Linked DNA regions of Ciceribacter thiooxidans. The protein of the gene in region 1 interacts with the protein of each later gene in a pairwise test. Links are inferred from orthologs where the notes say so. Each region holds a gene or a part of one and is shown on either strand. Other genes may lie near its edges.

Region 1 (2,949 bases):
AGGCGTCAGGACGGAAAGTCGTTGCGAGGGCTGCGACGGCCATCTTTCTGTTTTGCCTGGCCGCGTTAGGTCTTGTGTTCCTGCAGCCGGAGGCATTGTATCTTTGGATCAAGGCACTCCACGTCATCGCCGTCATCTCCTGGATGGCGGGAATGCTCTACATGCCGCGTTTGTTCATTTACCATTTGGATGCGCCGTTAGGCTCGCAACAGGCGGAGACCTTCTCGGTCATGGAGCAGCGGCTGCTGAAGATCATCATGCGCCCTGCGATGGTGATTGCCTGGATTCTGGGCCTCTACCTGGCTTGGGAGGGTTTCGGCTTTATGGGTGGTTGGCTTCATGTGAAACTGGCGGCAGTGCTTGCGCTGTCGGCCGTGCATGGATATTTTGCCCGTGCCGTTGCAGCCTTCGCCGGTGGTAACTACATGAAGACTGCGCGGTTCTGGCGGTTGATGAACGAAGTCCCGACCGTTCTGATGGTTGTCATCGTCATCATGGTCATCGTGAAGCCTTTTTAGGCCGCTCGGCGGCCTTTCGGCTTATTTTGGACGGGATGCGCCTTTTCGCTTGCGGCGGGTAGGTTGAATCGCTATTTTCCCGAAAATTCCATCTATCCTCAGTGTGCGTGACATCCTGTCACTTGCGGCTCCACAGACCGTACCGATCAGCATCAGCACGCCCTCCCCTACAAAAACGTGGTTCCCCTTAATGGCTGAAATGAAGCTACAAGAACTCAAGAGCAAATCTCCGACGGACCTGCTTACCTTTGCGGAGTCGCTTGAGGTCGAGAACGCCAGCACGATGCGCAAGCAGGAGCTGATGTTTGCGATCTTGAAGATGCTCGCCGCCCAAGACGTAGAGATTATCGGCGAAGGCGTCGTTGAAGTTTTGCAGGATGGCTTCGGGTTTTTGCGTTCGGCCAACGCAAACTACCTGCCGGGGCCGGATGATATCTATATCTCTCCCTCACAGATCCGTCGCTTCTCTCTGAAGACTGGCGATACGGTCGAGGGCCCGATTCGTGGACCGAAGGAAGGTGAACGATATTTCGCGCTTCTGAAGGTCAACACGATTAATTTCGAGGATCCTGAGAAGATCCGCCATAAGGTTCACTTCGATAACCTGACGCCGCTTTATCCGAACGAGCGGTTCAAGATGGAACTCGAGACGCCGACAAAGGACCTGTCTGCGCGCGTCATTGATCTCGTCGCTCCTTTGGGTAAAGGCCAGCGCGCACTGATCGTTGCGCCACCGCGAACCGGTAAAACGGTACTTTTGCAGAATATCGCGCACTCCATCACCGCCAATCATCCGGAATGCTATTTGATCGTTCTGCTGATCGATGAACGTCCGGAAGAAGTGACCGACATGCAGCGTTCGGTGCGGGGCGAGGTTATCTCCTCGACATTCGACGAGCCGGCAGTTCGCCACGTGCAGGTTGCCGAGATGGTCATCGAAAAGGCCAAGCGGCTGGTCGAGCATGGTCGAGACGTCGTCATCCTTCTCGATTCGGTCACGCGCCTGGGTCGTGCTTATAACACGGTTGTTCCGTCCTCCGGTAAGGTTCTGACCGGTGGTGTCGACGCGAACGCGTTGCAGCGTCCCAAGCGTTTCTTCGGCGCGGCGCGCAACATCGAGGAAGGTGGCTCTCTGACGATTATCGCGACGGCGCTGATCGACACCGGCAGCCGTATGGACGAAGTGATCTTCGAAGAGTTCAAGGGCACCGGTAATTCGGAAATCGTCCTCGATCGTAAAGTCGCCGACAAGCGTATCTTCCCGTCCATGGATATCCTCAAGTCCGGCACACGCAAGGAAGACCTGTTGGTCCCACGCCAGGATCTCCAGAAGATCTTCGTGCTGCGGCGTATTCTTGCCCCCATGGGAACGACCGATGCCATCGAGTTCCTCATCGACAAGTTGAAGCAGACAAAGAACAACGGAGACTTCTTCGACTCGATGAACACCTAAAGTTTCCGGTAATTAGCCGGATTCCGTGGGTGGTAGTGAGAACGAGCGGGCGAGGCTCGGTTGGGGTATGTCTATGATCCCTAATTCAGACGAAACGATCTTTGCACTTTCGTCCGGTGCCCTGCCCGCTGGTGTCGCCGTTGTACGGCTGAGTGGTCCAGCGACCTTTTCGGTGCTACGGACCCTCGTTGGAGAGCTCCCAGAACCCCGTTTTGCTGCTTTGAGATCGATCCGGAGCCGTGACGGCCACCTGCTGGACACCGGACTTGTTGTCAACTTTCCAAACCCGGCATCCTTTACCGGAGAGGACTGTGCCGAGATCCATCTTCATGGTGGAAAGGCGGTGGTCGCGGCGTTGCTTTCAGAGCTGGAGAGCTTTGAGGGATGCAGGATTGCCGAAGCCGGAGAATTCTCGAGACGTGCCTTCGAGAATGGTAAACTCGACCTGGTCGAGATAGAAGGCCTCGCCGATCTACTCACCGCGGAAACCGAGATGCAGCGGCGGCTCGCTGCCGAACAGAGCTTCGGCCGGTTGTCGGCGGTCTACGAGGCGTGGCGTGAGCGGCTGCTTCATGCGAGGGCGATGATCGAGGCAGAGCTCGACTTCGCAGACGAAGGTGACATTCCTGGCAGCGTCTCGGACCGTGTCTGGCCCGACCTCGGTGCGCTTGCCGAAGAGGTGAGGAAGCAGCTTGAAGCTGAGAGGGCGGGCGAGATCATCCGAGACGGCTTCAAGGTTGTGATCGCCGGTTCCCCGAACGTCGGCAAGTCAAGTCTCTTGAATGCCCTTGCAGACCGCGAGATCGCGATCGTCACCGAGTACGCTGGTACGACGCGTGACATTCTCCACTGTGAACTCGACCTCGACGGCTTCGCCGTTCACCTCTTTGATACAGCGGGCATCCGCGAGACCAATGAACCGGTTGAGCAGGAGGGTATACGTCGTGCCTTGGGGAAAATGGCGGAGGCCGATCTCAT
Region 2 (2,893 bases), 1.6 Mb from region 1 along the record:
CTGCAATCTCGGACAGGAGTTCCGGGTTTCCCCGGAAATTCCCGGTCCTTTCGGACCGGAAATCACTGTATTCCGGAGCCTCGCGGCTCCGGAAGAATTCTTAGGCCGCAGTGACCGACGACGGGTCGATCTTGACGCCCGGGCCCATGGTCGAGGAGATCGCTACGCGCTTGACGTAGTTACCCTTCGCACCAGCGGGCTTCGCCTTGATGACGGCGTCAGCGAAGGCCTTGATGTTTTCTTCGAGCGCCTTGGCGTCGAAGGAAGCCTTGCCGATACCGGCATGAACGATACCGGCCTTCTCGACGCGGAACTCAACGGCGCCGCCCTTGGAAGCCTTGACGGCACCGGCGACGTCCATGGTGACGGTCCCGACCTTCGGGTTCGGCATCATGCCGCGGGGTCCGAGAACCTTACCGAGACGACCGACGAGCGGCATCATGTCCGGGGTCGCGATGCAGCGGTCGAAGTCGATCTTGCCACCCTGGACGATCTCGACGAGTTCTTCCGCACCGACGATATCCGCACCGGCTGCCTTGGCCTCATCAGCCTTGACGCCACGGGCGAAGACGGCGACGCGAACGTCGCGACCGGTGCCGTTCGGCAGGTTGACGACGCCACGAACCATCTGGTCGGCGTGACGCGGGTCAACGCCGAGGTTCATCGCGATTTCGACGGTTTCGTCGAACTTGGCGACGGCCCGTTCCTTGACCATTGCGATGGCGTCCGACAGAGCGACGAGCTTCGCCGGATCAATGCCTTCGCGGATCTTCTGAATGCGCTTTGCGAGCTTAGCCATGATCAACCTACCACTTCCAGGCCCATGGAGCGGGCAGAGCCCTCGACCATCGCCATTGCGCCTTCGACGTCGGCTGCATTGAGGTCCTTCATCTTGCCTTCGGCGATCGCACGGACCTGAGCCTTGGTGATGGTACCGACCTTCGCACCCTTGCCCGGCGTCTTGGAGCCGGAGGTGATCTTCGCTTCCTTCTTCAGCCAGTAGGTAACCGGCGGCTGCTTCATCGCGAAGGTGAAGGACTTGTCCTGGTAGTAGGTGATGACGACCGGGATCGGCATACCCTTTTCCATTTCCTGCGTGGCGGCATTGAACGCCTTGCAGAATTCCATGATGTTAATGCCACGCTGACCAAGTGCCGGGCCGATCGGCGGGGACGGGTTTGCCGATCCTGCCTTGACCTGCAGCTTGAGCTGGCCTGCAACTTTCTTAGCCATTTCTCTCTGCCTTTCCTTAAGGACCGGTCGCCCGGCCCGAAAATGCCGACTTGCATCGGCGGCTGCGGTTGCGTGGTGCGTCTGAAAGACCCGGCTTCAGGCCTTCATCCTCCCACGCGGAACAGGGCGGATGACCGCCCTGATACTCAGACCTTCTCGACCTGAGAATACTCAAGCTCGACCGGCGTAGCGCGACCGAAGATCGACACCTCCACCTTGAGCCGCGAACGCTCTTCGTCGACATCCTGAACGGTGCCGTTGAACGAGGCGAACGGACCGTCGGAAACGCGAACCTGTTCGCCGATCTCGAACGAGACGGAGGACTTCGGGCGCTCGACACCTTCCTGGACCTGGCCCAGGATGCGCTCAGCCTCGTAGTCCGGGATCGGAACCGGCTTGTTGTCGGAACCGAGGAAACCCGTCACCTTCGGGGTATTCTTGATGAGATGATAGGCCTCGTCGGTCAGATCGGCGCGCACCAGGACATAGCCCGGGAAAAACTTGCGCTCGCTGTCGACCTTGCGGCCACGCCGCACTTCGACCACCTTCTCGGTCGGCACGAGGATCTTCTCGAAAAGATGCTCGAGCCCCTTCTGCCTGGCCTTCTCCTCAATGGATTCAGCCACCTTCTTCTCAAAATTCGAATAAGCGTGGACGATGTACCAACGCGCCGCCATGTCCGTCTCCGCCCGATTAATTACCGACGCTCAGCACCAGGCCGATAAGCCAACCGATGATCTGATCTGCCGAAAAGAAAAACAGCGCCGCAAAAAGCACCATGAAGAGAACCATGGCCGTGGAGATCATCGTCTCGCGACGAGTGGGCCATGTCACCTTGTTCGTCTCGGAGCGGACCTGCTGCAGAAACGCAAACGGATTTGTCTTGGATGCCATCTATTGCCCACGCTTTTACGGCGCGTAAAGCCGACTATGTCAGCCCCACGCACCGCGTGTCTGTTTCACCCTACATAAACACCGATTCCGTATTTCACAAGAGCGAAATCGATATTATGCAAACTTTTGCCGGCCCGCCCGATTGCCTCGGGCGCGCGGTTCTACGTCCTCTTCGAAAGGGACATGGCAGGGGCAGAGGGGCTCGAACCCCCGACCTGCGGTTTTGGAGACCGCCGCTCTACCAACTGAGCTATACCCCTAGACCCGGCACCGGCGCGACATAAAATCGCGTCCTGCGCGCTGGCATGGCGCTCCTTTAAGGTGAGCCGAAACGATTGGCAAGCCTGTTTTTCGCTTTTTCGACAGGCCGGTGCGATCTTTCACGCTCACCAGTGACGCTGCACGCGGGCACCGAAGGTGGCGGAGCTCGAGCGGAACGGATCGGAGATATCGGCAGTGAGGGCGACGCCCCTCAAGAGCCTCTTTTCCATACCGAGATTCGTGTGAGCGGCACGGGTGCGCCCGTCGAGGACGCCGTCCATCCGCAAGGATGTGCCGAGATCGGAAAAATCGACCTTCACCGACTGCCGCGCGACGATACCGACGGAATGTCCCGCAATCGCGCTCGCTTCCACCGCACGGGAAGCAGCAATGTCGATCGCCGGCGTCGCCGACCACTGTCCGGTCTGCGAGAGCGAAAGCGCCTGGCGGCCGATCGCAGGGTCATAGCCTGCGCCGGCGCTCACCTGCCAGGCACCGGAGGCGG
Region 3 (2,979 bases), 1.8 Mb from region 1 along the record:
GAAGGCGTCGATCCTTGCGGTGTCATCATGCATCTGCAACTCCTCTCGTCGTTACGGAAGCAAAATGCCCCTCATCGCTCCCAGTCTTCCTTGTCACGCTTGCGGTCGTTGCCGAGCTTGCGTTCGAGCTCCATCGCCTGGCGCTCGGTCAGCCGCACGTCGAGGCTGACGGAACCGTCCTCGCGGTCCTCGCGGCCATCGACGACCGCGTTCTCGTAGGCCCAGGAGATCAATGCCTGCTTGTCGGCCGGGATAATGACCGTGGTTTCGGTCAGCACGCCCGAGAGCCGCTCGGAAATCACCGCCATCAGCCGGTCAACACCCTCGCCGCTGATCGCCGAGACCGGAATGACGTTGGCGCGCGAAGCGGCCTTCTGCAGGATCGCGTCGTGGCGTTCCGGCTCCAGCCGGTCGATCTTGTTCCAGACCTCGATGATGCGCTCGGCCCCTTCCTTCTCACCAATACCGAGGTCGGAGAGAATGCGCAGCACGTCCGATGCCTGCGCCCCGTTGTCCGGATCGGCCATGTCGCGGACATGGAGGATGAGGTCGGCTTCCAGCACCTCTTCGAGCGTCGCGCGGAAGGCGGCGACGAGATGGGTCGGCAGGTTCGAGATGAAGCCTACCGTGTCCGACAGGATGACCGTGCGCCCGTGCGGCAGTTTCATGCGGCGGAGCGTCGGATCGAGCGTCGCAAACAGCATGTCCTCGGCGAGCACGCCGGCGCCGGTGATGCGGTTGAAGAGCGTCGACTTGCCGGCATTGGTGTAGCCGACGAGGGCGACGATCGGATGCGGCACCTTGCGGCGCTTGGCGCGGTGGAGCTGGCGGGTGCGGACCACCTGCTCCAGCTCCCGTTCGAGCCTGACGATCCGCTCCTGCAAGAGACGCCGGTCGGCCTCGATCTGGGTTTCACCCGGACCGCCCATGAAGCCCGCACCGCCGCGCTGACGCTCAAGGTGGGTCCAACTGCGGACCAGCCGGCCCTTCTGATAGTTCAAATGAGCAAGCTCGACCTGCAGCGAGCCTTCCTTGGTGGAGGCGCGCCGGCCGAAGATCTCCAGGATGAGGCCCGTCCGGTCGATGACCTTGGCGTTCCATTCCTTTTCGAGATTGCGCTGCTGCACCGGGGTCAGCGGATGGTCGACGATGACGAGCCCGGCATTGTGCTCGTCGAGCAGCGCGCCGATCTCGGCGATCTTGCCGGTGCCGAGCAGCGTCGCCGGACGCGGCTGGTTGACCGGTACGAGCAGACCTTCCGCAATCGTCAGGTCGATGGCCCGCGCGAGACCGATCGCCTCTTCGAGACGGGCTTCGTTGGATCGAGTTGGAGCGGGCGGCTGGACGCCAGCGCCGTCGGTCTGGCCGGTCGCGGCAGCGCGCGAGGGTTTGACCAGCGGAACGATGACGATGGCGCACATGTCGTCCCGGTGTTTTTCATCCTCCGGGACTATGGAATCGCTCTTGGTATCGCGCGTGTTGATTGCTTTTGATCCTATGAAGCGACGTTCTCTTCGCTTTCGAACATCTGCATCGGCTGTCCCGGCATGATGGTCGAAATCGCATGTTTATAAACCAGCTGCGAATGCCCGTCACGGCGCAGAAGGACGCAGAAGTTGTCGAAGGACGTGACGACGCCGGTCAGCTTGACGCCGTTGATCAGAAAAATCGTCAACGAAATCTTCTGCTTGCGAACTGTGTTGAGGAAAAGATCCTGCAAATTCTGAGAACGTTCCGCCATGGCGCCGCTTCTTTCTTTTTTGCCGGTACTTTGACCGGTGAATTATTGTTTGCACGTGTCAGCCGACCAGGAAGTGCCCTTACGACCCCTTCGCGGTGAAGTTGGTATCAAATCGCGGTCTTTTCCGCAATGTCGAAAAAGGCTTGCCGGAACCGGGCTGAGACGTCGCCCGGATGGCCGTTGGCAATCGTACGGCCGTCGATTTCGACGACCGGAAAACAGATGCTGGTCGCCGCCGTGATGAAGACTTCACGCGCCTCCAGCATCTCCTCGCGCGAGAACCTGCGCTCGACGATCGGCACCCCGAGCTTGTCCGCGACATCCATCAGCGTCGTGCGCGTGATTCCCTTGAGGATGCCGGGTTCTGCCGGACGTGTGATCAGCCGCCCCTCCTTGTCGACGATCCACACATTGGTTGCCGCCCCTTCGGTAACCATCCCGTCACGATCGATGTAGACCGCTTCCTGTGCACCCGCCTCCTTCGCCTGCTGGCGGGCAAGCACGTTCGGCAGAAGCCCTACCGTCTTGACGTCGACGCGTTCCCAGCGGTTGTCGGGGAGCGTGATCGCCTTGATGCCGTTGGCGTTCTTCGCGGCTATGATTTCCGGATTAGTGCTCTTTGCCGTCACCACCAGGGTCGCGGGCGTATCCGCAGCGGGAAAGACGTGGTCGCGTCGCGCCGCGCCGCGGGTGACCTGCAGATAGAAGAGGCCATTGCGCACGCGGTTGCGCCGCAGCACCTCACGAATGACCTGGATCAGGGCGGCACGCACCATCGGAGGCTTGATCCGGATCTCCGAGAGCGAGCGGTCGAGCCGGTCGAGATGGCGGGTGAGATCGACGATCACGCCGTGACGTACCTCGCAAACCTCGTAGACGCCGTCGGCGAACTGATAGCCGCGATCCTCGATATGGACGCCGGCCTCGCCGTGGTTGACGTAGCGGCCATTGACATAGGCAGTTCTCGGCATGGTCGTTCGAACTCCGGGCGATCAGAAATACTGGATGGAGACGCGGAACATCTGCTCGACGTCACGGATCGCTGCGGCGGTGACGAAGAGCACCACACGATCTTTGGTCTTGATCCTGGTGCTGCCGTCCGGGCGAAGGACGACGCCGTCGCGATAGATCGCGCCGATGCGCATGCCCTCCGGCAGGTCGAGATCGCGGAACGGCCGTCCGACGAGCGGCGAGGTTTCCAACGCTTCGGCCTCGATCACCTCCGCCGCCCCCTTCTG

Evidence for each region.
Region 2: the proteins of rho (region 1) and nusG interact in binary tests that used the Escherichia coli proteins (3 or more experiments, as listed by UniProt). The link is inferred for Ciceribacter thiooxidans from one-to-one orthologs.
Region 3: the proteins of rho (region 1) and hfq interact in binary tests that used the Escherichia coli proteins (3 or more experiments, as listed by UniProt). The link is inferred for Ciceribacter thiooxidans from one-to-one orthologs.

What each region holds. Positions count from the first base shown.
Region 1 is NZ_CP059896.1:3,514,898-3,517,846, forward strand. Bases 46-2,839 are described here. They hold rho (transcription termination factor Rho), read left to right. Parts: upstream 46-708; coding sequence 709-1,971; downstream 1,972-2,839. Other genes in these bases: hemJ (protoporphyrinogen oxidase HemJ), read left to right, coding at 46-518; mnmE (tRNA uridine-5-carboxymethylaminomethyl(34) synthesis GTPase MnmE), read left to right, coding at 2,039-2,839. Also shown: more of hemJ, read left to right, coding at 1-45; more of mnmE, read left to right, coding at 2,840-2,949. UniProt on the Escherichia coli protein: Facilitates transcription termination by a mechanism that involves Rho binding to the nascent RNA, activation of Rho's RNA-dependent ATPase activity, and release of the mRNA from the DNA template.
Region 2 is NZ_CP059896.1:1,952,190-1,955,082, forward strand. Bases 146-2,883 are described here. They hold nusG (transcription termination/antitermination protein NusG), read right to left. Parts: upstream 1,911-2,883; coding sequence 1,380-1,910; downstream 146-1,379. Other genes in these bases: rplA (50S ribosomal protein L1), read right to left, coding at 146-799; rplK (50S ribosomal protein L11), read right to left, coding at 802-1,233; secE (preprotein translocase subunit SecE), read right to left, coding at 1,927-2,127; H4I97_RS09380 (hypothetical protein), read right to left, coding at 2,514-2,883. Also shown: more of rplA, read right to left, coding at 101-145; more of H4I97_RS09380, read right to left, coding at 2,884-2,893. UniProt on the Escherichia coli protein: Part of the processive rRNA transcription and antitermination complex (rrnTAC). The complex forms an RNA-chaperone ring around the RNA exit tunnel of RNA polymerase (RNAP).
Region 3 is NZ_CP059896.1:1,676,812-1,679,790, forward strand. Bases 119-2,942 are described here. They hold hfq (RNA chaperone Hfq), read right to left. Parts: upstream 1,742-2,942; coding sequence 1,496-1,741; downstream 119-1,495. Other genes in these bases: hflX (GTPase HflX), read right to left, coding at 119-1,421; H4I97_RS07960 (D-amino-acid transaminase), read right to left, coding at 1,849-2,712; trkA (Trk system potassium transporter TrkA), read right to left, coding at 2,734-2,942. Also shown: H4I97_RS07945 (YdeI/OmpD-associated family protein), read right to left, coding at 1-33; more of hflX, read right to left, coding at 72-118; more of trkA, read right to left, coding at 2,943-2,979. UniProt on the Escherichia coli protein: RNA chaperone that binds small regulatory RNA (sRNAs) and mRNAs to facilitate mRNA translational regulation in response to envelope stress, environmental stress and changes in metabolite concentrations.